One region of the Streptomyces incanus genome, then DNA from elsewhere that is predicted to be linked to it. Evidence: predicted binding sites of a transcription regulator. Region 1 holds the regulator's gene; the other holds the start of a gene.

Region 1 (15,283 bases):
GACGGCGACCTTCGGATTGAAGACGTTGCTGACCAGACCGGTCCGCCACGGGTTCCCCTTCGGCGCGGGGTCGGCGGTAGCCGACGGCGTACCCGTACGGGCCCGCCGACCGGCCAGCAGCGACTGTGCGCCGAGGAAGATCAGGTAGGCGGCTCCGGCCAGTTTGACGACCGTGTAGGCCGTGGCGGACGCGGCCAGCACGGCCGCCAGTCCCGCCACGGTGAGGACGCCCCAGGTGAGCAGCCCTGCGGTGATACCGCCGACCGTCCGCAGTCCGTCCCGCCAGCCGCAGGCCATGGCTCGCTTCGTCACGACAGCCATGTCCGGGCCGGGAACCATGGTCAGGACAGCGAGCACACCCGCTGCGGCGAGAAGCTGTACGAGCATGGGCGCATCATCCCACGCGACCGATCGGCCCTCCCCGAATACGCCATGTGCCCGGGCTGGTCGAAGAAGGGGGCTCCCGGATCGGGAACCCCCTTCACATGTTCCGTCCCGTGGCTCAGAACGTGCCCAGCTTCACGATCGACAGCAGGGCGATCAGCTGGATCGCGGACGCGCCCAGGGCCTTCGGCCAGGGCAGGTCGTGGGAGCGGCTGACCATCAGGGTGAGCAGCGCGCCGGCCGCGATCCAGGTGGCCCAGCCGAGGAGCTGGACGAACGTGGCGTCGCCGCTCGCGAACATCGCGAAGACCAGCCGGGGTGCGTCAGTGATGGACGTGATCAGCATGGACAGGCCGACCGTGGGCTGCCAGGCGCCGTTGCCGCCGAGCTGGCGGGCCAGGGTGTGGGTGACCACGCCCAGGACGAAGAAGCTGATCACCATCGCCACGGCCGTCGTCAGGACGATCGGGACGGCGTTGGCCAGGGTGGCGCCGATCGCCTCCTCGCGGGCGCCCTCGAAGCCGAAGACCGCGAGCAGGCCGTAGAGGAGCGTGACGATGAGGGCGGGGACCCACATCGTGTAGTCGCGCATCCTCAGGAACGTCTGGTCGGGGGCGGTGACGATGCCCTTCAGCAGGGCCTTCCAGCGCAGGGGCGGGCCGACGGGTCCCGGGGCAGCCGCGCCGTCGTGGTACGTACCGCCCTGCTGGTAGGGGTCCTCGCTGACCGAGAAGGCCTGGGTGTGGCCCGGGTTGTTGGCGGCGTACGGGTCGTACCCCGCCTGCGGGCCGCCCGGGTGCGGGCCGCCGTCGCCGAAGTACTCCGGCTCGCCGTGGCCGCCGCCGTGACCGTGCTGACCGCCGTAGCCGCCACCGGGGCGACCGGGGCCGCGGTTCACTTGCGGCCACGGGCTGCCGCCGCCGTTGCCACCCCCGCCGTTGCCGCCCCCGCCGTACGGCGGCTGCTGTGGGTACGGCTGCGGTGCCTGCGGGGAGCCGTACGACGGTCCCTGCGGCGTCTGCTGCCCGTACGGAGGGTGTTGCGGTTGCGCGTGAGGAGCGCCGTTGTTGTCCCGGCCGCGTCCGATCCTGAATCCAGCCACGTCATCGAACGTACCTGGTCCCGGGGAGCGGTGGGCCGGGCCCGGGGTCTCGGGGCCGCCTTTGCGGCCGAGCTGTGACATCCCCTAAGGGGCAGTCAGCTCCGCTCTCCGTCCTGGGTAGGGTTCGGTCCTACGCAGGACGGACCGGTCGTCGGCACGCTGCTCGTGTGGTCCTACGGGGGCATGACGAAGGGGCCGCCCTCCTGGACGGCCCCTTCGTGCCTTCGTGCCTTCGTGCCTTCGTGCCTTCGTGCCTTCGTGCCTTCGTGCCTTTGCGCTTACGTGCCTACTTCACCGGCTCCGGCTCCGGGGCGTTCTCCGCCTCCGACTCGCCCGCCGGGTCGAGCGGCGTCTTGACCGACTCCAGCAGCAGCTGGGCGACGTCGACGACCTGGATGGACTCCTTGGGCTTGACGCCCACGGCGGAGCCGCTTTCGGCCGCAGCCTTCTTGCCGTTGACCGAGTCGGTCAGCATGACCAGGCAGAACGGGCAGGCGGTGGAGACGATGTCGGGGTTCAGGGCGAGGGCCTCGTCGACGCGTTCGTCGTTGATGCGCTTGCCGATCCGCTCCTCCATCCACATCCGCGCACCGCCGGCGCCGCAGCAGAAGCCGCGCTCCTTGTGGCGGTGCATCTCCTCGTTGCGCAGGCCCGGGACGCTGGCGATGATCTCGCGCGGCGGCGTGTAGATCTTGTTGTGCCGGCCCAGGTAGCACGGGTCGTGGTAGGTGATGAGGCCCTCGACCGGGGTGACCGGGATCAGCTTGCCCTCGTCGATGAGGTGCTGGAGCAGCTGGGTGTGGTGGATGACCTCGTAGTCGCCGCCGAGCTGCGGGTACTCGTTGCCGAGGGTGTTGAGGCAGTGCGGGCAGGTGGCGACGATCTTCTTCGCCGCCTTGGGCTTCTTCGACTCCTCGGTGACGTTGCCCTCGTCGTCCGTCTCCTCGCCGAAGGCCGTGTTCAGCGACATGACGTTCTCCATGCCGAGCTCCTGGAACAGGGGCTCGTTGCCCAGGCGGCGGGCGGAGTCGCCGGTGCACTTCTCGTCGCCGCCCATGATCGCGAACTTGACGCCCGCGATGTGCAGCAGTTCGGCGAAGGCCTTGGTGGTCTTCTTGGCGCGGTCCTCGAGGGCGCCGGCGCAGCCGACCCAGTACAGGTACTCGACCTCGGACAGGTCCTCGATGTCCTGGCCGACGACCGGGATCTCGAAGTCGACCTCCTTGGTCCACTGAAGGCGCTGCTTCTTGGCCAGCCCCCAGGGGTTGCCCTTCTTCTCCAGGTTCTTGAGCATCGTGCCCGCCTCGGACGGGAAGGAGCTCTCGATCATCACCTGGTAGCGGCGCATGTCGACGATGTGGTCGATGTGCTCGATGTCGACCGGGCACTGCTCGACGCAGGCGCCGCAGGTGGTGCAGGACCACAGGACGTCCGGGTCGATGACGCCGCCCTCTTCGAGGGTGTCGATCAGCGGGCGCTCGGCCTCGGCCAGCGCGGCGGCGGGCACGTCCTTCAGGGCCTCGGCCGAAGCCTTCTCCTCGCCCTCCGTCGTCTTGCCGCCGCCGGCCAGCAGGTAGGGGGCCTTGGCGTGCGCGTGGTCGCGCAGCGACATGATCAGCAGCTTGGGGGAGAGCGGCTTGCCGGTGTTCCAGGCGGGGCACTGCGACTGGCAGCGCCCGCACTCGGTGCAGGTGGAGAAGTCGAGCAGGCCCTTCCAGGAGAACTGCTCGACCTGGGAGACGCCGAAGACGTCGTCGTCACCGGGGTCGGTGAAGTCGATCGGCTTGCCGCCCGAGGTCATCGGCTGCAGGGCGCCCAGGGCGGTGTCGCCGTCGGCCTCGCGCTTGAACCAGATGTTCGGGAAGGCGAGGAAGCGGTGCCAGGCCACACCCATGTTGGTGTTGAGCGACACCGTGATCATCCAGATCATGGTGGTGCTCAGCTTGATCATCGCGAAGAGGTAGACCAGGGTCTGCAGCGTCGCGACGGACAGGCCCTTGAAGGCCAGGACCAGCGGGTACGACGCGAAGTACGCGGCCTCGTAGCCGTCCACGTGGTGCAGCGCGCCCTCGAGGCCGCGCAGTACGTAGATGGCGAGGCCGATGATGAGGATGACGTACTCGACGAAGTAGGCCTGGCCCATCTTCGAGCCCGTGAACCGCGACTTGCGGCCGGGCCGCGAGGGCAGGCTCAGCAGGCGGATGACCATCAGCGTCAGGATGCCGAGGGTCGTCATCGAGCCGATGAACTCGATGTACATCTCGTACGGAAGGAAGCCGCCGAGCACCGGAAGCGTCCAGTCGGCCCGGAACAGCTGGCCGTAGGCGGTGACGATGGTCGGCGGCAGCGTCAGGAAGCCGACGGCCACGAACCAGTGGGCGATGCCGACGACACCCCACCTGTTCATGCGCGTGTGACCGAGGAACTCCCGCACCAGGGTCACGCTGCGCTGGTAGGGATTGTCGGTCCGGGCACCGGCCGGGACCGGCTGGCCCAGCTTGAAGTACCGGACGAACTGGCCGATCGCGCGTGCGAGCAGGGCAACGCCGACCACGGTCAGGACCAGCGACACGATGATCGCGGCGAGTTGCATGGGGGCTCCTCGGGCCTGCGAGGGTTTGGTCGGGGGCTCCTGCCACGGAATTCCCGACATTACTAATCAGTAACTTATGCAGTCCGTTTGAGACTACCCCTAACCCCAGCCGCACTGTAGCCGGGCGCGGGGTGATCTGAGTCGCTGAGGCTTGCCTTGGGAGGCACCCCGGGCGCGGCCGCGTGACGATCGTCAAAACGGGGCATACGCCACTAACTTATATCTGTGACGCACACTTGTATCCGTATACCGCTGTCCTGACACCACTGCCCTGGCGGCCCGCGGGTACCTGCGCGCGGCGCCTCGGCGGTCTTCGCGCGAGGCTTCCGCGCGCCGTCGTCGCCCCCGCCGCCCCCCGCCGCGTGGTCGCCGATGCCGTCACCGGCGTGACCGCCGAGGCGGTCGCGACGTCGCCGCCGATGCCGCCGGGGACCCGCCTCCGGCGGGTGACTCCCGCCTCGTCCCCGCGCGGAGCCGCAGGTCAGCGCCTGGTTGCGCGTAAGGAGCGGATAAGAGTTGAGTCCGGCCGACTCAGCTCTATTGACCCGGCGCCGGACGTCAGGCATGCTTGAGTCTGTTCCACTCAAGTCAGCTGGAGGAATCGAAATGGCACGTGCGGTCGGCATCGACCTGGGCACGACTAACTCCGTCGTCAGCGTTCTGGAGGGCGGCGAGCCCACCGTCATCACCAACGCCGAGGGCGCCAGGACCACGCCTTCCGTCGTCGCCTTCGCGAAGAACGGCGAGGTGCTGGTCGGTGAGGTGGCCAAGCGTCAGGCCGTGACCAACGTCGACAGGACCATCCGGTCGGTCAAGCGCCACATGGGCACCGACTGGAAGATCAACCTGGACGGCAAGGACTTCAACCCGCAGCAGATGAGCGCCTTCGTGCTCCAGAAGCTGAAGCGGGACGCCGAGGCGTACCTGGGCGAGAAGGTGACCGACGCGGTCATCACCGTCCCGGCGTACTTCAACGACGCGGAGCGCCAGGCGACCAAGGAGGCCGGCGAGATCGCCGGCCTGAACGTGCTGCGCATCGTCAACGAGCCGACGGCCGCCGCCCTGGCGTACGGCCTCGACAAGGACGAGCAGGTCATCCTGGTCTTCGACCTCGGCGGCGGTACGTTCGACGTCTCGCTGCTCGAGATCGGTGACGGCGTCGTCGAGGTGAAGGCCACCAACGGTGACAACAACCTCGGTGGTGACGACTGGGACCAGCGCGTCGTCGACTACCTGGTCAAGCAGTTCCAGTCCGGCCACGGCGTGGACCTCGGCAAGGACAAGATGGCGCTCCAGCGCCTCCGTGAGGCCGCCGAGAAGGCCAAGATCGAGCTGTCCTCGTCCACCGAGACCACGATCAACCTCCCCTACATCACCGCTTCCGCCGAGGGTCCCCTGCACCTCGACCAGAAGCTGACCCGCGCCCAGTTCCAGCAGCTGACCGCAGACCTGCTGGAGCGCTGCAAGACGCCGTTCAACAACGTCGTCAAGGACGCCGGCATCGCGCTGTCCGAGATCGACCACGTCGTTCTCGTCGGTGGCTCCACCCGCATGCCCGCCGTCGCCGAGCTCGTCAAGGAGATGACCGGCGGCAAGGAGGCCAACAAGGGTGTGAACCCGGACGAGGTCGTCTCGATCGGCGCCGCGCTCCAGGCCGGTGTGCTCAAGGGCGAGGTCAAGGACGTCCTGCTGCTCGACGTCACCCCGCTGTCCCTCGGTATCGAGACCAAGGGCGGCATCATGACCAAGCTGATCGAGCGCAACACCACGATCCCGACGAAGCGCTCCGAGATCTTCACGACGGCCGAGGACAACCAGCCGTCGGTGCAGATCCAGGTCTACCAGGGCGAGCGCGAGATCGCCGCGTACAACAAGAAGCTCGGCATGTTCGAGCTGACCGGTCTGCCGCCGGCGCCGCGTGGCGTCCCGCAGATCGAGGTCTCCTTCGACATCGACGCCAACGGCATCATGCACGTCACGGCGAAGGACCTCGGCACCGGCAAGGAGCAGAAGATGACCGTCACCGGCGGCTCCTCGCTCCCGAAGGACGAGGTCGACCGCATGCGTGAGGAGGCCGAGCGGTACGCGGAGGAGGACCACAAGCGCCGCGAGGCCGCCGAGTCCCGCAACCAGGGCGAGCAGCTCGTCTACCAGACCGAGAAGTTCCTCGCGGACAACGAGGACAAGGTCCCCGGCGAGATCAAGACCGAGGTCGAGGGCGCCGTCGCCGAGCTGAAGGAGAAGCTGAAGGGCGACGACAGCGCCGAGATCCGCACCGCCACGGAGAAGGTCGCGGCCGTCTCCCAGAAGCTGGGCCAGGCCATGTACGCCGACGCGCAGGCCTCCCAGGCCGCGGGCGGCGGGGCCGGAGCCGGTGCGGGTGCCGGTGACGCCAAGGCGGACGACGACGTGGTCGACGCCGAGATCGTGGACGACGAACGTAAGGACGGTGCGGCGTGACCGAGGAGACCCCGGGCTTCGACGAACAGTCGCAGCAGCCCGACGTCCCCTCAGGCGTTCCGGCCGACGACGCCGAGCCGAAGGCCGCCACCCCCTCCGCGGAGGAGGCGGCGGCCCCGGCCGGGGACTCGGGGCCCGATGCCGGGCTGGTGGCCCAGCTGGACCAGGTGCGTACGGCGCTCAGTGAGCGCACCGCGGACCTCCAGCGGCTCCAGGCCGAGTACCAGAACTACCGCCGCCGGGTCGAGCGCGACCGGATCGCGGTCAAGGAGGTCGCCGCGGTGAACCTCATGACCGAGCTCCTGCCCGTGCTCGACGACATCGGCCGCGCGCGGGAGCACGGCGAGCTGGTCGGCGGGTTCAAGTCCGTCGCCGAGTCGCTGGAGTCGACCGTGGCGAAGATGGGCCTGCAGTTGTTCGGCAAGGAGGGCGAGCCCTTCGACCCGACGATCCACGAGGCCCTGATGCACTCCTACGCCCCGGACGTCACCGAGACGACGTGCGTGGCGATCCTGCAGCCCGGGTACCGCATCGGCGAGCGCATCATCCGCCCCGCGCGGGTGGCGGTGGCCGAGCCGCAGCCGGGTGCCCAGCCGGGCAAGCAGGCCGAGGAGGGCACCGAGGCGGCGGCGGACGACAAGGAGACAGGTGGCCCTCAGGAGGGCTGACGCCTTCGCCGGCGTCCGCACGCCGGCGAAGGCGGGCAGGACGAGCAGGTCAGGAAAGGCCGGCAGGGCAGGAGAGGAGGGACGTCGGGGATGAGTACCAAGGACTTCATCGAGAAGGACTACTACAAGGTCCTCGGCGTCCCTCAGGACGCCACCGAGGCCGAGATCAAGAAGGCGTACCGGAAGCTCGCCCGCGAGTACCACCCGGACGCCAACAAGGGCAACGCCAAGGCGGAGGAGCGGTTCAAGGAGATCTCCGAGGCGAACGACGTCCTCGGCGACCCCAAGAAGCGCAAGGAGTACGACGAGGCCCGCTCGCTCTTCGGCAACGGCGGTTTCCGCGCGGGGCCGGGAGCGGGCGGTGCCGGATCGTTCAACTTCGACCTGGGTGACCTCTTCGGGGGCGGCCAGGGCGGTCAGGGCGGCGGTCAGGCCGGTGCCGGCGGCTTCGGCGGCGGGATCGGCGACGTCTTCGGCGGTCTGTTCAACCGCGGCGGCACGGGCACCACGCGTACCCAGCCCCGGCGCGGCCAGGACATCGAGTCCGAGGTCACCCTGAGCTTCACCGAGGCGATCGAGGGGGCGACGGTCCCGCTGAGGATGTCCTCCCAGCAGGCGTGCAAGGCCTGCTCGGGCACCGGCGACAAGAACGGCACACCGCGCGTGTGCCCGACCTGCGTCGGCACCGGACAGGTCGCCCGGGGCAGCGGCGGCGGCTTCTCGCTCACCGACCCGTGCCCCGACTGCAAGGGCCGCGGCCTGATCGCGGAGGACCCCTGCGACATCTGCAAGGGCAGCGGCCGGGCCAAGTCCTCGCGGACGATGCAGGTGCGCATCCCCGCGGGGGTCAGCGACGGCCAGCGGATCCGGCTGCGCGGCAAGGGCGCTCCGGGCGAGCGCGGCGGCCCGGCGGGTGACCTCTACGTGGTCGTGCACGTCGGCAGTCATCCGGTGTTCGGCCGCAAGGACGACAATCTCACCGTCACCGTCCCGGTCACCTACTCGGAGGCGGCGCTCGGCGGCGAGATCCGTGTCCCGACGCTCGGCGGTCCGCCGGTCACGCTGAAGCTGCCCCCGGGGACGCCCAACGGGCGGACCATGCGGGCACGCGGCAAGGGAGCGGTCCGCAAGGACGGCTCGCGCGGTGATCTGCTGGTCACCGTCGAGGTGAGTGTTCCCAAGGACCTGTCGGGGAAGGCTCGTGACGCACTGGAGGCGTATCGCGAGGCGACCGCGGATGAGGATCCGCGGGCGGAGCTGTTCCAGGCCGCGAAGGGAGCTTGAGGGCGATGGACGGTCGTCGACGCAATCCGTACGAACTGACGCAGGACACCCCGGTCTACGTCATTTCGGTGGCAGCCCAGCTCTCCGGGCTGCACCCGCAGACGCTGCGTCAGTACGACCGTCTGGGGCTCGTCTCGCCGGACCGCACCGCGGGCCGGGGCCGCCGCTACTCGGCCCGTGACATCGAGCTGCTCCGTCAGGTGCAGCAGTTGTCGCAGACCGAGGGCATCAACCTGGCCGGCATCAAGCGCATCATCGAACTGGAGAACCAGGTCGCCGCGCTCCAGGCCCGGGTGGCGGACCTGGAGGGTGCCCTGGACGGCGTGGCGGCGACCATGCGCCAGCGCGAGGCGGCGGTGCACGCGTCGTACCGCCGGGACCTGGTGCCGTACCAGGAGGTCCAGCAGACCAGCGCGTTGGTGGTGTGGCGACCCAAGCGCCAGCAGCAGCCCGACTGACGGCCGGCGCGGTGCACACGGCCCTCGCGGCCCTCGCTGCCCTCACGGCCCGCGCCTGAGCGCCGTCGGTCGGGGGCCGGACAGCCGCTGGCCGTCGACGGCATCCGGTGCCCGATATCCGGTGACCGGTGGCCGGATATCGACGACCGGCATCCGGCCACCGGCGGCCGGCGTGAAAGCGTCGGCGCGGTGCGGTGACGCTGTGACGAGAGTGGTCCCGTGTGACAGCCCCGGCCTGACGGGGACGTTCCGTTTGACGCGAAAGTGAAGTGCCCCGAAGGCCTGGAGGGTCCGTCGAACCTCCAGGCCTCGCCTGTGCGCGCACTGTTGACGGCTTGTCAGTCAAAGCCCCGTGCGCCCCCGCGTACGCCCCGCGCACGGCTGTGAGCAGCACGTGTGTGCGCATGTAGGTGATCTGTGCGAGTCTTTCGCCGAGCCCACACGACTTCAGCGCACGGTGCTGTGTTCATCTCGTTAAGTAGTTGGTCTTGACGCCAGTAGTCGCTGGAGCGTTGGCTTTTCAGTCACATGGGCCGCAATGTTGTGCCCACGTCCAAAACGCACTGAAGTGAGCCCTCGCATGCGTCGTATCGCCATATCGGTTGCCGTCACCTCGATGTCCGTCATGCTCGCCGGTTGCGGCGCACTCAACGCGACGGGGAGCAGCGACGGAGCGAGCCCCACCAAGGGGAACGATGTCACCATCGGGCTCCTGCTGCCGGAAACGGCCAACACCAGGTACGAGCATTTCGACTACCCCATCTTCAAGAAGAAGGTGGAGGAGCTCACCAGCCACAAGGGCAAGGTCGACTACGCCAACGCCGATGCGGACGCGGGCAAGCAGTCGAGCCAGATGCAGCAGATGATCAAGGACGAGGTCGACGTCATCGTGCTGGACGCGGTCGACGCGCACGCCATCGCCGAGGACGTGACGAAGGCCAAGGACGCGGGCATCCCCGTCATCGCCTACGACCGGCTGGCCGAGGGTCCGATCGACGCGTACATCTCCTTCGACAACGAGCTGGTCGGCGAGGTCCAGGGCCGCTCCCTGCTGGAGGCGCTCGGCGGTGACGGCGGGGTCACCAGCAAGATCGTCATGATGAACGGCTCGCCGACCGACCCGAACGCCAAGCAGTTCAAGGCTGGGGCGCTCTCGGAGCTCCAGGACGCGGTGACCATCGCCAAGACCTACGACACCAAGGACTGGAAGCCGGAGAACGCCGAGGCCAACATGGCCGAGGCGATCACCGCGATCGGCGTCGGCAACATCGCCGCGGTCTACTCCGCCAACGACGGCATGGCGAGCGGCGTCATCAAGGCGCTGAAGGCCGCCGGGGTGACCGAGATGCCCCCGATCACCGGCCAGGACGCCGAACTCGCCGCCGTGCAGCGGATCCTCCTGGGCGACCAGTTCATGAGCGTCTACAAGTCCTACCCGACCGAGGCGGACAACGCCGCGGAGATCGCGGTGGCGCGGATCCAGGGCAAGGCCATCCAGTTCGACGCGCTGACCGGCGACCGCGTCGACAGCCCCACCGACAAGGACATTCCGGCGAAGCTCGTGCCCGTGGTCGCCCTGACCAAGGAGAACATCGCGGACACGGTCGTCGCCGACGGGATCTACAAGCTCTCGGACATCTGCACGGCCGCCTACAAGGAGGCGTGCGACAAGGCCGGGCTGAAGTAACCTTCCCGCCCGGGCCGCCGGGCCGTGGAACGTCCTGCCGGGGAGCGCGGATCACCGCGCTCCCCGGCAGCGCTGTTTCCGCAGGCTCCCGCACCACCGGTCTGCGGCCGGTGGTGCGGGAGGGCCGTCGGTGTTCGGCCACCCCGCACCACCGGGAGCCCGCGGATCCCTCACCGGTCGGCACGTCTTCGTGGCGGGCCCGCCAGGGTGACGGTCCGGAGCAACCACTCGGCGGGGCCGTGCCGGAACCGCCGCGACCATGCTGTGCTGATCGCGAGTTGAAGGCCGTACACGGCGCACACGAGCACCATCAGTGCGGCAGTGCCCATGCGCCCGTAGAGAGAGAAACCGTACGCGGTCGCGAGGACGGTCAGGATCACGGACTGCGTCAGGTAGTTCGTCAGCGCCAGCCGGCCTGCTGGGGCGAGCCACTGCCGGATTCCGTCTCCCCGTGACGAGCGGAGCAGGAGCAGCAGCAGGCAGGCGTAGGCGCACGTCAGGGCGGGAGCCGTCAGTATGCCCACGCCAAGTCCCAGGTACTGCCATCGCTCACCGAGCGGCCCCAGCGAGGCGGAGGCGAAGAAGAACGCTCCCGGTCCCCCGATGAGCAGCCCGACGGTGGCGCACCGGATCAGCTGGGAACGGGATGTGCCGTCGCGCGCGAGCAGGGCCCGCTTGCCTGCGGCCAGCCCGAGAAGGAAGGCGGCAAGAACCCCCGGGGCCATGATGAGGACACCGAGGACGGCATCCGGGAATCGGTCCAGATTCGCCTGGAGGACCGTTCCCGCATCGCCGCGGTACGCGCTCACGGCTTCTGCGATCTTCCCTCGGTCGACGCCGCTCCCATGGGGGTCGAAGGCCGCGAGTGCGCCCAGACACGTCAGGACGACACCGAAGATCCCGTAGATCCAGGCGGCGGTCTTCACCGCGGTGGCCGGTGTGATCCGCCGGGCGCACAGGAGGACCAGTCCGAGGAGGCCGTAGGTCATGAGGATGTCGCCGTTGTACAACAGCACGGCGTGCACCAGGCCCAGCGACAGCAGGCCCAGTGACCGGCGCAGGAAACGTGGTGTGAAGTTCGCGTTCTCCCGGTCGGCCGAGGCCATCTGGAGCGTGAAGCTGTAGCCGAACAGGAACGAGAACAACAGGTAGAACTTGGTGGTGGCCAGTGCCGTCACCAGCCACATGGCGAAACTGTCCACAAAGGCCGCGCCGGGCTCGCGAACCCCTTCCGACGCATAGGGATCCATGATCTGCGTGCTGTTGACCATGAGGATGCCCAACAGCGCCAATCCCCGGAGTGCGTCGACGCCGGGCAGGCGCCGGGCGGACACCGAGGTGCTCGGGCTCATGAGGCCGCCCGCCGCCGGTAGCCCAGCCATCCACAGCACGCGAGAACGGTCGCGTAGAAGCAGAATGTGCTCAGACCTGTCAGGGGGGCCAGGTCACTGCCGATCAGCGCCCTGGTGAACCCGTCCGGTTGCTCCGCGCCGTTCATCGCCGCCCGGGCGGCTGCGAACGGGAGCCAGGACCGGACCTCGTCGGCACCTGTGACGGATGCGACGGCCAGGCCGAATATTCGCTCGAGGAGAAGCGGCCACAGGATGATGGAGAGAACCGCCACCAGTCGGCTTCGGACCAGCGAGGCCAGGCCTCCGGCCAGTATCGGCAGGAACGTCATGACGATCAGGTACCTCAGCAGAGGGCCAAAGGCCGCCGGCCAGTCGGGCTGTGGAAGCCCTCGCACGGTGAGGGCGGTCGAGCCTGCGGCGATGCCGAGGCCGAGGGCAACGGTGGAACCGGTCAGCGTGCCCAGCGCTCCCACGAGGAGTTTGGCCGCATACGACAGACCACGGCTGCCCACCGTCAACCAGGCCGTGCGCGCCGTCCGGTGCCTGAACTCCGAGGCGATCGGGCCAGTTCCGAATACGAACACCAAGAACCAAGCGCTGAGGGGGAGTTGCATGGCGATTGCGTTGAACTGCAGTGTGTCGACCAGCCGGGCGACCTCGACAAAGGGCTGCCCTCCCCTCTCCGACTCGGCTGCCTCCATCGGGAGCAGCACGCCGTTGAGCAGAGCCAGAACGGTCAGCGACCCCAGCACGGCCCAGGTTGAGCGCAGGCCCTTCAACCTCAGCCATTCGAAGTTCACAGCCCGTTTGAGCGCGGTCCCGGCCAGGGGGACGACCGGGACCGCGCGATCATGGGTGGCGGTATCCGCCTCGTTGGTCACCAGGGAACTCATCGGCTCTCGTATTCCTGATCGGCAACGGAAAGGTAGAACTCCTCCAACGAGGTCGCCCGCTCGTCCAGCCAGTGCAACGGCACCGAGTGTTCGGCCGCCAGGTCTCCGACCCGGAATCTCGACAGTCCTGTGATGCGGGCGGTACCGGGACCGGTGACGACGAGGGTCCCGCCCCGCTGCTCGACCAGGTGCGTCAACTTGTCCAGCGCGGGGCTCTCCACGCCGACTCGCCCGTGAGCGATTTTGGAGAGATCTGCCATGGACGTGTCGGCGACGACTCGGCCTCTCGCGAGGACGACGACATCGTCAGCCGACTGCTCCATCTCGGCCAGCTGATGGCTCGACACCAGAACGGCGCGACCGTCGTCGGCGAAGGCCCGGAGGAAGCCACGCAGCCAACGCACGGAGTGAGGGTCGAGTCCGTTGGTCGGCTCGTCGAGGATCAGGACGCGGGGATCGCCCAGGAGCGCCTGTGCGATCGCCACGCGCTGCCCCATGCCGAGGGAAAGACGCCCGAGGCGCAGCCCGGCGGCCTCCTGCATGCCGACCCGGCTCAGGCTCTCGTCCCCACGTTCAACCGGAACGCCGATGCCGGCGGCCACCATTCTCAAGTGCGTCCGCACCGAGTGCTCGGGGTGTCCGGCGACGCCGCCGAGAACTGCGCCGACCACCTCGGCCGGAGCGCGCCACTGCGCGAGGGAGCGCCCCATGAACAGCGTTTCACCCTCCCCCGGCAACAGGCCGAGCATCATCCGGATGGCCGTGGTCTTTCCCGCCCCGTTGGCCCCGAGGAATCCGGTCACCCGGTGCGGAGACAACTGCAGGGAAACATCGGAAAGTACTCGGCGGCCGCGGAAGTTTTTGGTCAGGCCCCGGGCGGTTGCCAAAGGTGACGGGGCTGCCGGATCAGCCATGGTTCAACCAGAAGAGACATCCGGACACGATGAGCAGGGTGAACGAAAACAGAGCGCCGATGCCGAGCTTTTCTCGCCGTGCCAGACACCAGAGACTCATGCCCACGGGCGGTATCCAGCCGCAGTAGTAGAGAACCCAGCCGACCGTTCTCGCGCTCTCGGTGTGAATGAAAGCAAACGAAATGAAAGAAGCGCAGACGAATAACGCTGCCATTCCCCACATGTTGTCCGCGACTGCCTGTCCGAGCGGCTTCTTCATACGTTCTTCCTCTCATGGAGCGGGGTTCCTCCCCGAGGCCGGGAGGAACCCCGCTTCGTTCGATCAGATGACCTGTTGGACCAGCCAGGCGATCAGCTCAGTGATGATGTAGTTCGGCGACGCCTTGATGGCCCACTTGAAAGGATTGAGGTTCGAAAGGCTGTTGACCCACCTGTCGAAGGCGGCCTTCCCCTTCTTCGCGGCCTCCACGGCTGCCTTGAACAGCGGCTTGCTCTTCTTGAGCAGCGTCTTGAGCGCGCCGAGCTTGCCCTGCGCGACCACCTCGCCCTCCGCACGGGCCGCGGCCTCGGAGCTGAGCTCGACCTCGGGGTACACCTCCACCGTGGCCGACGACGCTGCGGCACTGTGCGACGACGCGACAGTGGCAACGGTCCGATGAGCAGAAACGGCCGAGGCTGCGGGTGCAGCCACACCCAGAGCCACAGCGGCCACCACCGAAGCAGCGATCATGCGTGTCTTCTTGTGCATAGTCCCTCCCCTTAATTCCATGGGGGCGCCCCTGGTGGGGCGCCCGGCCGGCCTGTCCGGCCGACGGGAATCAAGGTGCCGTACGGGAGACTGCTCTGCCCATTGGACCTTGGGGTATAGCCCTTACGGGCACTTCTCCAAGAGGCATGACTTCGCTGTGCAGGTTGGAGAGCAAGGCTGCTTCGAGTCGCGTTTGAATGCCCAGTTTTCGCATCAGGCTTGTCAGATGTGCTTTCACGGTGCGTTCCGCTATGCCGAGCCGCCTGGCGATTACGCGATTGGATGGACCATCAGCGAGAAGTGCGAGGACCTGTCGCTCTCGGTCCGTCAGCTGATCGAAATCGAAATCCTGTGAGACGCGGAGACGGTTTGTCGCATCCTGGGTCGTCCCGGCGTCGCTCGGTGCGACGATGCTCTTCGTTCTGTTGTCCTCCTCGGGAGGAATCGCGAGACCTGCTTTGTCGATCGACTCGTTGGCGTCCCACCTGGTCACAGTGGTTTTCCCCTTCCCCGTGGTGCGTCGGTGCGGCGACTGTCACCGTGGTCGCGGCAGCGTCAGGCGCCCGACGGAATCCCTGAGCGATCATCGACAATCGCATCAATGCGTGCCCGGATGCCACCCTCATCTTGTTGCAATGAGGCATGCAGAGGGGATTGATATACGGTGATTAAAGTGATGAAAAGGGGCGGATGTGCGGCCGAGCCGTGTTGCGGAGCAGGGTGTGTCCGCGCATAGTTGC
Region 2 (15,283 bases), on a different contig from region 1:
CGCGCTGCGGCGCCAGCCCTTGCGGTCCAGCCACTTGAGGAAGCCCTTCCAGGGAAGGTCCTCGTAGGCCACCGTGAGGACGCCGTCCCGTTGGGTCACCACCAGGGGCGGTCCCTCGATCTCGGAGACCTCCAGCCTGGCGGAACCTTCGTCCGTGCCCACCACGTTGACCGTTCCGTTGACGATGCGGACGTGGAGTTCGGTCACTGGGTCGTCGAAAGTGAGCTTCTCGGGCCCCGAGACGGACCTTTCGGACATGGTGGAACCTCCTGGGCCGGGATACCGGACTGTCTGACCAGCGGAGGGCGATACGGAGGGGTGAGGGGTGCGGTACATGGCCGCACGCATGCCCCGACGCGCCATATCGCGTCTCACGTAATTCACGATATATCGCGGCCGGGGAAAGTCAAGACACTCGTTCTGGTGATCAGTCGCCATGCGAGGCGGGTGAATTGCCCTACCGTGTGACCATGCCGACGGAATCATCCCAGGCAGCCGGCCGGGCCCGCCCCGTATCGGGAGTCCTGCTGCTGTGCCGCGCGGAGCCCGGACCCGTCGTCCCCGCCGCCCGAATGCTGCACGAACGCATGCTGCTCGCCCGAGCCGGCGAGGGGTGGAGCGTGCTCGTCCCCGGGGGCGGGCCCTGGCGGTCCGGCACGGACCCGGTGGACCGGGTGGTCAACGGCTGGGCCATCGCGCTCACCGTCGGCGTCTCCTGGCCGGTGCTGGCCCTGTGGTGGGACGGAGAGCGGGCCGGGTTCACGTTCGCCGCCGGCTTCCGCCGCCCGGTCGGTTATGTGTGGCTGGCCGACGGCACACCGGCCGGCAGGGAGAAGGCCATGCGCATCTTCGCGGGCCGGCTCGGCCTCGACCCGGTCCTGGACACGCAGGCCCTGGAAGAGCTGACCAAGCCCGATTCCGCCGCCGACGCCTCCGCGCGGCTGAGCGGAGTACTCGCCGTCCTCACTCGCGCGGGCGTATCCCTGCCCCCGGGACTCGTCCCCGGTGAGAACGCCGACAAACTGCTCGAAGCCGTCCGGCTCCAGCCGGACACCCGCCGGATCGAGGCGGACGGGGGCGGAGAGAAGAGCGGGAGCGGCGAGAAGAGCGGGAGCGGCGAGAAGAGCGCGACGGGCGGGCGCGAGCGCAGGGGCCGGGCCCAGGATCAGAAGCAGCGGAGGGAGGACGAAGCGAGGGAGACGGACCGACCGGAGGGCACCATCGGCGCCGGGCCCCCCGGGCTGTGGCCCTCCCGCGCGGGCGGCCCGTCGTCCGTACCCGCCCTGGCCCTCGCCCAGATGGCCGCGGGCCTGCCGCTGGCCGTCTGGGGCCTACGGCACCACAGCGGCGGCTGGGTCGTCGCGGGAACGCTCCTGCTGGCCCACGGCGCCCTCACGCTGGCGAGCCACGCCCTCACCCACCCGTGCGACTGAACCCGCGCGGCGAGGCACGCGCGAGGGGCGTGCCTGCCCCCGCGGGAGGTCGGCCCGGCCAGCCGGTCCTACTCCTCGTCCTCGTCGTCGTCCAGCCGGGCCAGCCATGTCGCCAGGCGCTCCACCGGCACCTCGAAGTCGGGGTTGAGGTCGACGAACGTCCGCAACTGCTCGGCGAGCCACTCGAAGGTGACCTCCTCCTCGCCGCGCCGCTTCTCCAGTTCCTCGATGCCACGGTCCGTGAAGTACATGAGGACAAGAATATGCGTGCGCCGAACCGCGCCGAACCGCGAAAACGTGACCGGGCCGCACCCCCGGAGTGGGGGTGCGGCCCGGTCACGTACGACCCGTGACGGCGTCGCTCAGAAGCCCGTCGGGCGGAAGCCCGTCAGGCCTCGAACACCTCACGCACCAGCTGCTCCTGCTCGGCCTGGTGCCGCTTCGCGGAACCGACGGCCGGCGACGAGCCGTGCGGGCGCGAGATGCGGCGCAGACGCTCGCCGTGCGGGACGTCGGCGCCGACCGCCAGGTCGAGGTGGTCGATCAGGTTGAGCGCGATGAACGGCCAGGCACCCTGGTTCGCCGGCTCCTCCTGGGCCCACAGGTACTTCTCGGCGTTCGGGTACTTCTTGATCTCCGCCTGGAGCTCGGTACCCGGCAGCGGGTACAGGCGCTCGATGCGGAGGATGGCCGTGTCCGTCACGCCGCGCTTCTTCCGCTCGGCCTCGAGGTCGTAGTAGACCTTGCCGGCGCAGAAGACGACCTTCTTGACCGCGGCCGGGTCGACCGAGTCGTCGCCGATGACCGGGCGGAACTGGCCCGTGGTGAACTCCTCCGCCTTCGAGGCCGCGGCCTTCAGGCGCAGCATCGACTTCGGGGTGAAGACGACCAGCGGCTTGTGGTGCGGGTTGTGCACCTGCCACCGCAGGAGGTGGAAGTAGTTCGACGGGAGGGTCGGCATCGCGACCGTCATGTTGTTCTGTGCGCAGAGCTGCAGGAACCGCTCCGGGCGGGCCGAGGAGTGGTCCGGGCCCTGGCCCTCGTAGCCGTGCGGCAGGAGCAGGGTCACCCCGGAGGTCTGGGCCCACTTCTGCTCGGCCGACGAGATGAACTCGTCCACGACCGTCTGCGCGCCGTTGACGAAGTCGCCGAACTGCGCCTCCCACATCACCAGCGCGTCGGGGCGGGCCAGCGAGTAGCCGTACTCGAAGCCCATCGCCGCGTACTCGGAGAGTAGGGAGTTGTAGACGTTGTACCGCGACTGGTCCTCGGAGAGGTACAGCAGCGGCGTGAACTCGTCGCCCGTCTCACGGTCGATGACGACCGCGTGGCGCTGGCCGAAGGTGCCACGCTGCGTGTCCTGGCCGGACAGCCGGACGGGGACACCCTCCAGGAGCAGCGAGCCGACCGCGAGGGTCTCGCCCATGCCCCAGTCGATCGTGCCGTCCTCGACCATCGCCGCCCGGCGCTGCAGCTGCGGCAGCAGACGCGGGTGGATGGTGACGTGGTCGGGGATGTTGACCTGCGACTCGGCGATCCGCTTGACGACCTCCGAGGTGACCGCCGTCTCGACGGCCACCGGGAACTGGGCCTGCGGCTCCGAGGGCTCCGCGGCCGTCGGCTGGGACGCCGCCTCGCGGACCTCGGTGAAGACCTTCTCCAGCTGGCCCTGGTAGTCCTGCAGCGCCTGCTCGGCCTCTTCCAGGGTGATGTCGCCGCGACCGATGAGGGACTCGGTGTACAGCTTGCGCACCGAGCGCTTCTTGTCGATCAGGTCGTACATCAGCGGCTGGGTGAACGCCGGGTTGTCCGACTCGTTGTGACCGCGGCGGCGGTAGCAGATGAGGTCGATCACCACGTCCTTGTTGAACGCCTGGCGGAACTCGAAGGCCAGCCGCGCGACGCGGACCACGGCCTCCGGGTCGTCGCCGTTCACGTGGAAGATCGGGGCCTCGATCATGCGGGCCACGTCCGTCGCGTACATCGACGAGCGCGAGGACTCGGGCGCGGCGGTGAAGCCGACCTGGTTGTTGATGACGACGTGGACGGTGCCGCCGGTGCGGTAGCCGCGCAGCTGCGACATGTTCAGGGTCTCGGCCACCACGCCCTGGCCCGCGAAGGCCGCGTCGCCGTGGATCGCCACCGGCAGGACGGTGAAGTCCGTGCCGCCCTTGTTGATGATGTCCTGCTTGGCGCGCGCGACGCCCTCCAGGACCGGGTCCACCGCCTCCAGGTGGGAGGGGTTGGCGACCAGGGCGACCTTGATCTGATCGCCGTCGAGACCGGTGAAGGTGCCCTCGGCGCCCAGGTGGTACTTCACGTCGCCGGAGCCGTGCATCGACTTCGGGTCGAGGTTGCCCTCGAACTCGCGGAAGATCTGCGCGTACGACTTGCCCACGACGTTGGCCAGCACGTTCAGCCGGCCGCGGTGGGCCATGCCGATGACGACCTCGTCGAGACGGGACTCGGCGGCCGAGTCCAGCACGGCGTCGAGCAGCGGGATGACGGACTCGCCGCCCTCCAGGGAGAAGCGCTTCTGGCCGACGTACTTGGTCTGCAGGAAGGTCTCGAAGGCCTCCGCCGCGTTCAGCCGGCGCAGGATGCGCAGCTGCTCCTCGCGCTCCAGGCTGGAGTGCGAGCGCTCCACCCGGTCCTGGATCCACTTGCGCTGCTTCGGGTCCTGGATGTGCATGAACTCGATGCCGGTGGTGCGGCAGTACGAGTCGCGGAGCACACCGAGGATGTCGCGCAGCTTCATCAGGGTCTTGCCCGAGAAACCGCCGACCGCGAACTCGCGCTCCAGGTCCCACAGGGTGAGCCCGTGCTCGGTGATGTCCAGGTCGGGGTGCTTGCGCTGGCGGTACTCCAGCGGGTCGGTGTCGGCCATGACGTGGCCGCGGACCCGGTAGGAGTGGATCAGCTCGAAGACGCGGGCGGCCTTGGTGACGTCGTCGTCGTGGGACGCGTCGATGTCCTTGAGCCAGCGGACCGGCTCGTAGGGGATGCGCAGCGCCTCGAAGATCTCGTCGTAGAAGCCGTTCTCGCCGAGCAGCAGGTTCGCCACGGCGCGCAGGAACTCGCCGGAGGCGGCCCCCTGGATCACCCGGTGGTCGTAGGTCGACGTGAGCGTCATGACCTTCGAGATGCCGAGCTTGTTGAGGGTGTCCTGGCTGGTGCCCTGGAACTCGGCCGGGTAGTCCATGGAGCCGACGCCCAGGATGACCGACTGGTTCTGCATCAGGCGGGGCACGGAGTGGACGGTGCCCAGGCCGCCGGGGTTGGTCAGCGAGACGGTGACGCCGGTGAAGTCGTTCATCGTCAGCTTGTTGTCGCGGGCGCGACGGACGATGTCCTCGTAGGCCTGCCAGAACTCGAAGAAGTTCAGCGTCTCGGCCTTCTCGATGCCCGCGACGACCAGCTGGCGGTCGCCGTTCGGCTTGACCAGGTCGATGGCGAGGCCGAACTTGATGTGCTCCGGCTTCACCAGGGTGGGCTTGCCGTCCACCTTCGCGTAGTGCCAGTTCATCGACGGCATCGCCTTGATGGCCTGGACCATCGCGTAGCCGATGAGGTGCGTGAAGGAGATCTTCCCGCCGCGGGCACGCTTGAGGTGGTTGTTGATGACGATGCGGTTGTCGAACAGGAGCTTCACCGGGAGCGCGCGCACGGACGTGGCCGTGGGCACCTCCAGGGAGGCGTCCATGTTCTTCGCGACGGCGGCGGACGGGCCGCGCAGCGTCACCTGCTCGATGCCGGGCTTGACCCCGTCGGCGGGCTGCGCCTTGGGGGCCTGGGACTTCGCGGTGGCCGGCTTGGCGGGGGCCGGAGCGGCCTTCGCCGGAGCGGGCACCGGGGCCTTCGCGGCCGGCTGGGCAGCCGGCGGTGCGGCGGCGGGCTGCGGGGCGGCGGGCGCGGGCGTGGCGGCGGGCCGGGCCGGAGTGGCCGGCGCGGCCGTCGTCGTGCCAGCGGTCCCCGTCGCCGCGTTGCTCACCGGAGCCGAGGCCTGGGGGGCGCCCGGCTTGTAGTCGGCGAAGAAGTCCCACCAGGCCCGGTCGACCGAGTTCGGGTCCTGGAGGTACTGCTGGTAGATCTCGTCGACGAGCCATTCGTTGGCACCGAAGGCCGCGGCAGGGTTCTTGCCCGCGTGATCGGTGTCGGTCGAGATGCTCGAGTTACTGGGGGACTGTGGCGACACGGCGTCAACCGCCCTCTTCCGCTTCACAAGATGATGGACAGCGGAAATTAAGGCTACGCCTCCTTGACCAAGAAGGTCAGGCCGGGCCCGTTCAACGTCGTGCAAGTCACATCTCGGAGGGTGTTTCGGCGCGGGAAATGGCGGGAAACAACCGTGGTTCCGCGCTGTCGGGGCGCATCGGGAACGGGTCGGTCGCGACCCGGCGCACTCGCTCCACGGGCCTGTGTCCGAATCTGCGCCTGATCACACGTGCCCATCAGCGCGAACGTGTATGGATCTTGCGGCTCCGCTGGGCACCTTACGTCAACCTGACGAGGGAGAGACTCCCGGAAGAGTGATAAGAATTCGGCAGCCCCGCTCGGATTCGGCCACTCCGATCCGCCCGCCGTGGAGATCGACGGCCCAGCGGGCGATCGCCAGGCCGAGACCGGTGCCCCCGTCGCTGCCCGGACCGTGCGGCTGGTTGACGCTGCCGCGGTTGAACCGCTCGAAGACGCGGTGCCACTCGGTCCGCGGAATGCCGGGCCCCTCGTCCAGGATCTCCAGCTGGAGCGAGTCCTGCTGCGGGCCGGGTCGTGCCTTGACCGTCACCCGGCCGTGCGGCGGACTGTGCTTGACCGCGTTGTCGATGAGGTTGGCGACGACCTGGTGGATGCGCTCCGGGTCGACGTACGCGGTGAGCTCCGATGGCGAGACGTCGAGGCTCAGGTGGACGTCCGTGCGCGTGTGGCCGCCGGAACCGGTGGTCATGCCCGCGCGCGCGGAGGCGACCATGTTGGCCTCCTTGAGCACGCCGGAGAGGTACGGCCACACCTCGAACCGCTGCCGCCGCAGCGGGACGACCCCGTTGTCCAGGCGGGACAGGTCGAGGAGCGTCTCCACGAGACGCCCCAACCGCTCGGTCTGCTTCAGCGCGGTGCGCATGGTCTCGGGGTCGGCCTCGGTGACGCCGTCGACGATGTTCTCCAGCACCGCGCGCAGACCCGCGATGGGGGTGCGCAGCTCGTGCGAGACGTTGGCCACCAGCTCCTTGCGCTGATGGTCCTGGGCCTCCAGCTCGTCGGCCATGACATTGATGGTCTGGGCCAGGTCGCCCAGCTCGTCCCGGCGGTTCTCGCGCACCCGGCGGGTGTAGTCGCCGTGCGAGATGGACCGGGCCACCGCGTTCATGTCGTCCAGCGGCGCGGTGAGGGAGTGCGCCACGAACTGAGTGATGAGCAGGGTGGCGATCGTCGAGAAGATCGTGATGAAGCGCAGCTCCGTCTTGGTGTGCACCGCGATCATCGACAGCCCGGTGGTGATCAGCACCGAGACGACGACCAGCGCACCCAGTTTGGTCTTGATGGAGAACGGGCGGACGCCGCCCCAGGAACCGGGATTCCCGGGGCCTCTCCGTGCGGCCGGCCCGTCGCTCATGGCGCCGGCGTCTCCAGGGCGTAGCCCACGCCGTGCACGGTACGGATGCGCTCGGCGCCGATCTTCCGGCGCAGCGCCTTGATGTGGCTGTCGACGGTCCGGGTGCCGGAGGCGTCCGCCCAGTCCCAGACCTCGGCCAGCAGCTGCTCCCGGGAGAGCACCGCGCGGGGCGTGTTCGCCAGGCACACCAGGAGGTCGAACTCGGTGGGCGTCAGATGGACGTCCTCGCCGCGCACCCGCACCCTGCGCTGCGCGTGGTCGAGCTCCAGTTCCCCCAGGCGCAGGATGCCGCTGCGCGGGGTGGAGGCCGCCAGGGCCGCCCGCTCCATGCGGCGCAGCAGCACATGCACGCGTGCCGCGAGTTCCCGCATGGAGAACGGCTTGGTCATGTAGTCGTCGGCGCCGACGCCCAGCCCGACCAGCATGTCGGTCTCGTCGTCGCGCGCGGTCAGCATCATCACCGGCACCGGCCGCTGGGCCTGCACGCGCCGGCAGACCTCCAGACCGTCGAAGCCCGGCAGCATGATGTCGAGGATCAGCAGGTCGGGCTGCCAGGCCTCCGCCGTGTCGACGGCGGACGGACCGTCGCCCGCCGTCTGCACCAGGAATCCCTCGGCACGAAGGCGGGTCGCGATGGCGTCCACGATCGTCGCGTCGTCCTCGACCACCAGGACCCGGCGTTGTGCGCCCGGAGTGGTCGCCGCCGTCCCGTTGTGGGAGGTGTGTGTCTGCTCCATCGCCCGCCCCTGAAGTGTGCTTTCCGGAACCCGTGGGGTGAATCCGTTTCTGCGCATGACTGCGATTGACGCTTGAATGATCCGCGTCCGTGCAGCAGCGTACGGGGAGTCATCGCGGCTTTGCTATCCAGGGCGGACGCCGAGGTGCACGACGTCCGGAACGCCCCGGGCAACGGGGATCTCTTCGGTACGCACCTGTTGGAACCCGGCATTCCGCAAGGTTCCCTCGAAATCCGTGGACGGCTGGGCGGACCACACCGCGAGTACTCCGCCGGGGGTCAACACCCTTGCGCAGTCCCGGAGTCCGGTGGGGGAATAGAGTCCGCCATTGCCCTCGGTGACGGTCCAGTCGGGGCCGTTGTCGATGTCGAGACACAGCGCGTCGAACGTGTCGGACGTCTCATGGACGTACGTCACCAGATCGGCCTCGACGATCTTCGCGCGGGGGTCGGCGAGAGCGCGCTCGGAGAGTTCGGCCAGGGGGCCCGCGCGGTGCCAGTCGATGACGGCGGGTTCGCGCTCCACCACCGTGATGCGGCCCCAGCGGGGTGCGGCGGCGGCGTGCGCGAGGGAGAAGCCGACGCCGAGTCCGCCGATGAGGACGTGCGGGTCCTGCCGCGGACCGTGCCCCGCGTGGGTGTCGGCGGCATCGAGCGCGGCCAGGGCGGCGTCGACCAGCCGGCGCTCCGAGCGGCCGTCGGAGGTGTCCATGAGGAAGCAGCCGTTCGCGATGATCTGCAGCAGGCTGCCGTGCCGACGGAGCACCACCTCCCCGTACGGGCCCTCGCGGCGGTCCAGGACTTCGGGAATGTCGTAGGGGGTGGACATACGTTCATCTTGGCAGCACTCCCCGTACGGCGGGACGCCTCCCGCCGTTCCGGTCGTCCCGAGCGGCGCCCGGCGGTCCCCGGCGGCCCCGGGAGCTCCCCCTCACTCCCCGGCCGTCGGATGATCGCTGAGGGCGAACGCAGAAGGACGCGCCCCGGGAACAATCAAGGACTCAGGAGCATTGAGCCGATGTAGCTCAACTTGACTGCCGAAGGGGAGATCATGGCTGCTGAGTCCACACCGTTCGCCCTGCCCGTGCTGCCGCTCGACGACGAGGTCGTGCTGCCCGGAATGGTGGTCCCACTGGACCTGAGTGATTCCGAGGTGCGCGCCGCGGTGGAGGCCGCCCAGGCCGCCGCCACGTCGGAGCCCGGGAAGCCCAGGGTCCTGCTGGTGCCACGCATCGACGGGACCTACGCCGGCACCGGCGTCCTGGGCACGGTCGAGCAGGTCGGCAGGCTGGCCGACGGCGACCCGGGCGCCCTGATCCGGGGCCGGGACCGGGTGCGGATCGGCGCCGGGACGACCGGGCCGGGTGCCGCGCTGTGGGTGGAGGGCACCCGGGTCGACGAGACCGTGCCGGAGCGTTCCCCGAGTTCTCCACTCCGTTCGGACAAGGGAGACCCCTATCCCGGCCAGGTGGTCGAGCTGGTCACCGAGTACAAGGCGCTCGCCACCGCCTGGCTGCGCAAGCGCGGCGCCTGGCAGGTCGTCGACCGCGTCCAGGCCATCGACGACGTCTCCGCCCTCGCCGACAACTCCGGTTACTCACCGTTCCTGTCCACCGCACAGAAGCTGGCCCTGCTGGAGACCGCCGACCCGGTGGCCCGGCTGAAGCTCGCCACCCAGCAGCTGCGCGACCACCTCGCCGAGCAGGACGTCGCCGAGTCCATCGCCAAGGACGTCCAGGACGGCGTCGACAAACAGCAGCGCGAGTTCCTGCTGCGCCGCCAGCTGGAAGCCGTCCGCAAGGAACTGCGCGAGCTGAACGGCGAACAGGACGGCGAGGAATCCGACGACTACCGGAGCCGCGTCGAGGCCGCCGACCTGCCGGAGAAGGTGCGCGAGGCCGCGCTCAAGGAGGTCGACAAGCTGGAGCGCTCCTCCGACCAGTCCCCCGAGGGATCGTGGATCCGCACCTGGCTCGACACGGTCCTGGAGATGCCGTGGAACGAGCGCACCGAGGACGCGTACGACATCCAGGGCGCCCAGGCCGTGCTCGACGCCGAGCACGCCGGCCTCCAGGACGTGAAGGAGCGCATCACCGAGTACCTGGCGGTGCGCAAGCGGCGCGCCGAGCGCGGGCTCGGGGTCGTCGGCGGCCGCCGCGGCGGTGCCGTGCTCGCCCTCGTCGGCCCGCCCGGCGTCGGCAAGACGAGCCTCGGCGAGTCCGTCGCCCACGCGATGGGCCGCAGGTTCGTCCGGGTCGCCCTCGGCGGCGTCCGCGACGAGGCCGAGATCCGCGGCCACCGGCGTACGTACGTCGGCGCGCTGCCCGGCCGGATCGTGCGGGCCGTCAAGGAGGCCGGGTCGATGAACCCGGTGGTGCTGCTCGACGAGATCGACAAGGTGGGGTCGGACTTCCGGGGCGACCCGTCCGCAGCCCTCCTCGAAGTGCTGGACCCGGCGCAGAACCACACCTTCCGCGACCACTACCTGGAGGTCGAACTGGACCTCTCGGACGTCGTCTTCCTCGCCACCGCCAACGTCCTGGAGGCCATCCCGGAGGCGCTGGCGGACCGGATGGAGATCGTCCGCCTGGACGGCTACACCGAGGACGAGAAGGTCGTCATCGCGCGCGACCACCTGCTCCCGCGCCAGCTGGAGCGCGCCGGGCTCGCCACCGACGAGGTCGCCCTCGACGAGGGCGCGCTGCGCAAGCTGGCCGGCGAGTACACGCGCGAGGCGGGCGTCCGCACCCTGGAGCGGTCCATCGCGCGGCTGCTGCGCAAGGTCGCGGCCCAGCACGAACTGGGCGAGCGGGCGTTGCCGTTCACCGTCAGGGACAGTGATCTGCGCGGTCTGATCGGACGGCCGCACCACGTGCCCGAGTCCGCCCAGGAACCGGCCGAGCGCCGCACCGCCGTCCCCGGTGTCGCCACCGGGCTCGCGGTGACCGGCGCCGGCGGTGACGTCCTCTATGTGGAGGCGTCCCTGGCCGACCCGGAGACGGGCGCCGCCGGACTGACTCTGACCGGCCAGCTGGGCGATGTGATGAAGGAGTCGGCGCAGATCGCGCTGAGCTTCCTGCGGTCCCACGGCGCCGAACTGGAGCTTCCGGTCGGCGACCTGAAGGAGCGGGGCGCGCACATCCACTTCCCGGCGGGCGCGGTGCCCAAGGACGGCCCGAGCGCCGGCGTCACGATGACCACCGCCCTGGCCTCGCTGCTCTCCGGGCGCCTGGTCCGTACGGACGTGGCGATGACCGGTGAGGTCTCGCTGACCGGCCGGGTGCTGCCGATCGGCGGGGTGAAGCAGAAGCTGCTCGCGGCGCACCGGGCGGGAATCACCACCGTGATCATCCCCAAGCGCAACGAGTCCGACCTGGACGACGTCCCCGTCGAGGTGCTGGACGGACTCGACGTCCACGCCGTGACCGACGTCCGCCAGGTCCTGGAGCTGGCGCTCTCGCCGGCGACGAACGGCGCGGCGCCGGAGGTTCCGGTGGCGGTGTGACGGCGTCACCGGATGGGCGGCGGTCAGGATCCCGTGAGGGAGGTCCGGGCCGCCGCCGCGCGGCACCGGGGCCGGGGGCTCGGGCCGGCGACGTCAGCCGACGGCCAGGGCCCGCACCTGGTCGACGGTGCCGCTGAAGAGGTCGTGGTCCCCGACCACCGGGCCGGTGGAGGGGTACTGCCACATCGTGGAGTACGCCCGGCCCGCGGGCAGCTCGCCCACGGTCGCGGCGTACCGGGCGACCCACAGCGGGCTGGTGGTGCCGAACCCGGCGTGGTTCCCGGTGCACTGCTGCCACCAGCTGGTCGCCGTGCAGATCACGGCGTCGCGGCCGGTGCGTGCCCGGTACCGGCCCAGGCAGTCACGGATCCAGCTCGCCATCGCGCTCTGCGACGTGCCGTAACAAACGTCTCCGTAGGGGGTCCACTCGATGTCGAGCACGCCCGGCAGCGTCCCGCCGTCGGGCGACCAGGCGCCGCCGCGGTCGACGAAGTAGTCGGCCCGGGCGGCGCCGCTCGCGCTGTCGGGGGCCGCGAAGTGGTACGCGCCGCGGATCACGCCGGTGCTGTACGCGCCGTTGTACTGCTGCGTGGAGGAGGGGTTGCTGTGCACGTCCCCTCCGTGGCCTTCGCACAGGCCCCCTTGACCCCGTTGCCCCACAGGGCCGGCCAGGCCATGTCGCCCTGGTGGCCGGAGACGTCGACGCCCTCGGTGCGGGTGGCGCGGCGGGTGGGTGTGCCGACGCCGACGCCGTCATGGGCGGCGACGCCCCCGCGCATGTGGGCGGAACCGCGCGGCGGGACGTCGGACGGGCCCCCGGCCGTCCCGGCCGCGGGAGTCGTACAGGGGAGGGAGAGGACCGCCGCGACGGCCGTGAACGCGCGGTGACGGGTGAAACCGGATCTGCGCACGGGCATGCCGGATCTCCGGGGGTACTCGGTGGGGGAACCCAGGGGAAGCAGGAACGCGACGCATATGAACCGCGACGCATATGAACCGCGACGCGGGACAGGCCACGGGCAAGGTGCCGGGGACCAGACGCCGCCGTCGGGCCACGCCTGCGAAATACTTGCGGAGCCCCAGTGGCGTCGCCACTGGGCGGGAACATGGACGACCGGTGAAACCGAGGCAGGGACTGACGTGCACGAAGGCGGAAACAGCGGCGGCGAGGACACCTCGTCCCAGGTGCCCGACAGCGGTGTGGACCAGCCCGGATTTCTCGCCTTGGAACGGGAGTTGACGGTTCTGCTGCGCCGCGCCAGGGCCAGCCAGGGCGAGATGTCCCGCGCGGTCCACTCGGACCTGGAGCCGTCCGCGTACGGGCTGCTCGTCCGTCTGGACGAGTGCGGCAAGCAGCGGGCCACCGAACTCGCCGCCTTCATCGGCGTCGGCAAGGCGACCATGTCGCGCCAGCTGCACGCGCTGGAGGAACTCGGTCTCGTCACCCGCGAACCGGACCCCGCCGACGGCCGCGCCTGGCTGGTCGACCTCACCCTGGAGGGCCGGAGCCGGATGAGCAGGGTCCGCGAGGCCCGCCGCGCGCGCTACGCCCGCGGCCTCGCCGACTGGGACCCCGACGAGGTCACGGAACTCGCGCGGCTGCTGCACCAGCTGAACCAGGGGATGGAGAAGTAGCGGAGCGCGGTTCGCGGTACCCGCTCACCGGAGCGGGCGGTGGTGGGGGGCCTTGCGAGCGTCCGGGGCGGACGGGCGGCCTGTGGGATTGGAGGCGCGGCGGCGCGCCGTCGAGGCGCCGGTCGACACCGGCTCGTTCCGGTACCGCAATGGGGCCTCCTCCACCGGCGGCGTGACCAGGCCGGACGGTGTCGAGTACGTCCCGACGATCCGGGGGCCGGGCTCGGTCACCGACGCCGAGCCGGGCCGAGCCGCCGAGGAAGGCACGGCGCTGCTCGGCTTCGACGAGCCCGACCATCCGGGCCGGGCCCCACGCCCCCCGGACAGGCCCTGGGACTGCGGCCCCGACCGGAGTCCACCGGTCCTGGGCGGCCGGCGGGAAACCGGGCTCAGAACTCCACGTACACGACCGTCGCGTCGTCGTGCGTCTTGCTCCGGCCGAGGATCACCCGGTCCGTGTCCGCCCGCTCCAGGGCCCGGACGCGGTCCACCAGCGTCTGCGGCCCCTCCTTGCGGACGAGGGCGAGACAGTCCGCCCAGTCGCCCTCGCGGAACCTCTCCACCCAGCGGGTGGCCCCGTCCGTCAGCGCGGCCAGGGCGCGCACCTCGGCGCGCGGCAGCGTCCCGGTGACCGCGCGCGCCGCGACCGACGGATCGGCGGACGCGGTGAAGAAGCCGCCCTCCCTGTTGCGCAGGGTGGAGTCCACCAGCGCGTCCGTGGCCAGTGCCGAGCGGGGCAGCCGGGCCAGCCGGTCGTCCAGCAGCGCGGTGACCGTCCCGCCCGGCGACTCGACGAGCAGGGCCGAGTCGGAAAGGACCAGGTACTCGACCGACTCCGGTGACCAGCGCGCCAGCACCACCGTCGCCTGGGGCGTGCGGGGGTGAGAAAGGTCACAGGTTTCCGCGTGTGCCTCGGCGGTACGGGACACGGCCCGGGACAGCAGGTCCGCCAGGGGGACATCCTGGAGGGAAACGGTCAGTTCGGCCAGCGCCCCGCCGAGGCGCGCGGTGAACCAGGGGACCGAATGCCGGCACCCCGTGCCGTCCCGTGGTGGCGTGACCCCGTCCAGCACGACCAGTGAACCGCCCTGCCCGGAGGCCGGAAGCCCGATACTCGCGAAGTCCTCATTGGGGCGGGCCGCGTCACCGGGCTCCGAGACAAGTTCCGTACGCATCCGGCCAGTCTGCACGACCCCTCCACAAGGGCTCCCGAAGGCCCCCACCGTTCGCCCCGTACCGGCCGCCGTGCAGGTCAGGCGCCGCGTTTGGGCGGGATTGCAGCGCTCCGGAAGCGCGTGGCGGCGCATCCTGCCACCGGCCGCCGCAGACGTCCAACCGGCTTGCGGCGATGGGCTGCTGCGGGAGACCGCGCGACTTGCCCCCCAACTCACCTCCGATGTTCACTCCTTCGAGTGGCGGGTCAGGTGATGCGCGTGCGGTGCCCAGGGGCACTGGGAGGGTCGGGGAGCGACGGGGGCGTCTCGCTGCCCGAGCGTGACCGGCCGTCCGCCAGGGCGTACGCCCTCGACACGGGCAGGGCGTAGACGCCTGTTGGCGGAACGTCACCCCGACCCACGGGTACACGAGTCAGGAATGCGAGCACCGGTGCAGAAGACGCGGCCTCGTCGCACAGGCAAGCAGACGCCCCCCGAGGGGGACGCTGAGCAGAAGCCCGCCGTCGGTCGGGGCCGCCCCACCCACGTGCGCAACCGGCTCATCGTGGCCGTCGCGGTCGTGGCCGCGGCGATCGCCGGCGCCGGGGCGCCCTCCCTGCTCACCGCCTCCGGGCAGCTGAGCGACTCCCAGAACCTGGTGACCCGGGCCGAGCAGACCCAGGACGCCCTCGCCCTCGCGCACTCGCTCGCCGACGAACGGGACGACGTCACGTCCTACGTCGCGGCCGGCCGCCCCGAGGCCAAGGCGCCCACCGAGCAGCACAGCACCCGCGTCGACCGGCAGGTCGAGGAACTGCGCGCCGACGCCGGCACCCCGGCCGCGATGCGCGCCGACCTCGACGCCATCGCCGCCCTGCGCCGGGCCGCGCTCACCGGCAAGAGCAGCGCGCTCGAGGCGCACCAGGCGTACTCCACCGCCATCACCCAACTGCACCGGCTCGCCGAGCAGCTCGCGGAGGAGACCCCGCCCCGGGCCGGCTCCGGCTCCTACGCGCTCGCCGACCTGGACACCGCCGTCCAGCAGGCTGCCGCCACCCGCGGGCTGCTGCTCGCCGCGCTCAACGTGCCGAGCACCACCCAGACCGTGATCGACCCCCTGACCGGTCTGCCCGTCACGTCCACCTCCACGTCGGACGCCGACGCCGAGCGGCGCGACGCGCTGACCGCGGCCGCCCTCCAGGCCCGCGT

Evidence for each region. Region 1 encodes HspR, which represses chaperone genes until heat shock. Its sites were predicted from a motif close to TTGAGNNNNNNNNNCTCAA; they were not measured.
Region 2: lon (endopeptidase La) is a predicted target of HspR. The motif match lies at 8,791-8,809, and genes of this name have one in related genera.

Annotation. Positions count from the first base shown of each region.
Region 1 covers NZ_JBHSPC010000008.1:9,300-24,582, reverse strand. The annotation lists gene ACFP2V_RS02255 (LysE family translocator) at 1-387, opposite strand, end outside; gene ACFP2V_RS02250 (Yip1 family protein) at 503-1,567, opposite strand; gene ACFP2V_RS02245 ((Fe-S)-binding protein) at 1,773-4,079, opposite strand; gene dnaK (molecular chaperone DnaK) at 4,686-6,539, shown strand; gene grpE (nucleotide exchange factor GrpE) at 6,536-7,207, shown strand; gene dnaJ (molecular chaperone DnaJ) at 7,298-8,491, shown strand; gene ACFP2V_RS02225 (heat shock protein transcriptional repressor HspR) at 8,497-8,949, shown strand; gene ACFP2V_RS02220 (sugar ABC transporter substrate-binding protein) at 9,530-10,636, shown strand; gene ACFP2V_RS02215 (DUF418 domain-containing protein) at 10,807-12,018, opposite strand; gene ACFP2V_RS02210 (hypothetical protein) at 11,985-12,869, opposite strand; gene ACFP2V_RS02205 (ABC transporter ATP-binding protein) at 12,878-13,795, opposite strand; gene ACFP2V_RS02200 (hypothetical protein) at 13,788-14,054, opposite strand; gene ACFP2V_RS02195 (hypothetical protein) at 14,118-14,543, opposite strand; gene ACFP2V_RS02190 (helix-turn-helix domain-containing protein) at 14,614-15,036, opposite strand.
Region 2 covers NZ_JBHSPC010000047.1:99,284-114,566, reverse strand. The annotation lists gene ACFP2V_RS18450 (DUF4097 family beta strand repeat-containing protein) at 1-258, opposite strand, end outside; gene ACFP2V_RS18445 (hypothetical protein) at 471-1,433, shown strand; gene ACFP2V_RS18440 (DUF6104 family protein) at 1,502-1,684, opposite strand; gene ACFP2V_RS18435 (multifunctional oxoglutarate decarboxylase/oxoglutarate dehydrogenase thiamine pyrophosphate-binding subunit/dihydrolipoyllysine-residue succinyltransferase subunit) at 1,822-5,628, opposite strand; gene ACFP2V_RS18430 (HAMP domain-containing sensor histidine kinase) at 5,932-7,044, opposite strand; gene ACFP2V_RS18425 (response regulator transcription factor) at 7,041-7,781, opposite strand; gene ACFP2V_RS18420 (spermine/spermidine synthase domain-containing protein) at 7,905-8,609, opposite strand; gene lon (endopeptidase La) at 8,832-11,285, shown strand; partial or broken gene ACFP2V_RS18410 (GH25 family lysozyme) at 11,379-12,202, opposite strand; gene ACFP2V_RS18405 (MarR family winged helix-turn-helix transcriptional regulator) at 12,426-12,920, shown strand; gene ACFP2V_RS18400 (protein phosphatase 2C domain-containing protein) at 13,310-14,095, opposite strand; partial or broken gene ACFP2V_RS18395 (nitrate- and nitrite sensing domain-containing protein) at 14,526-15,283, shown strand, end outside.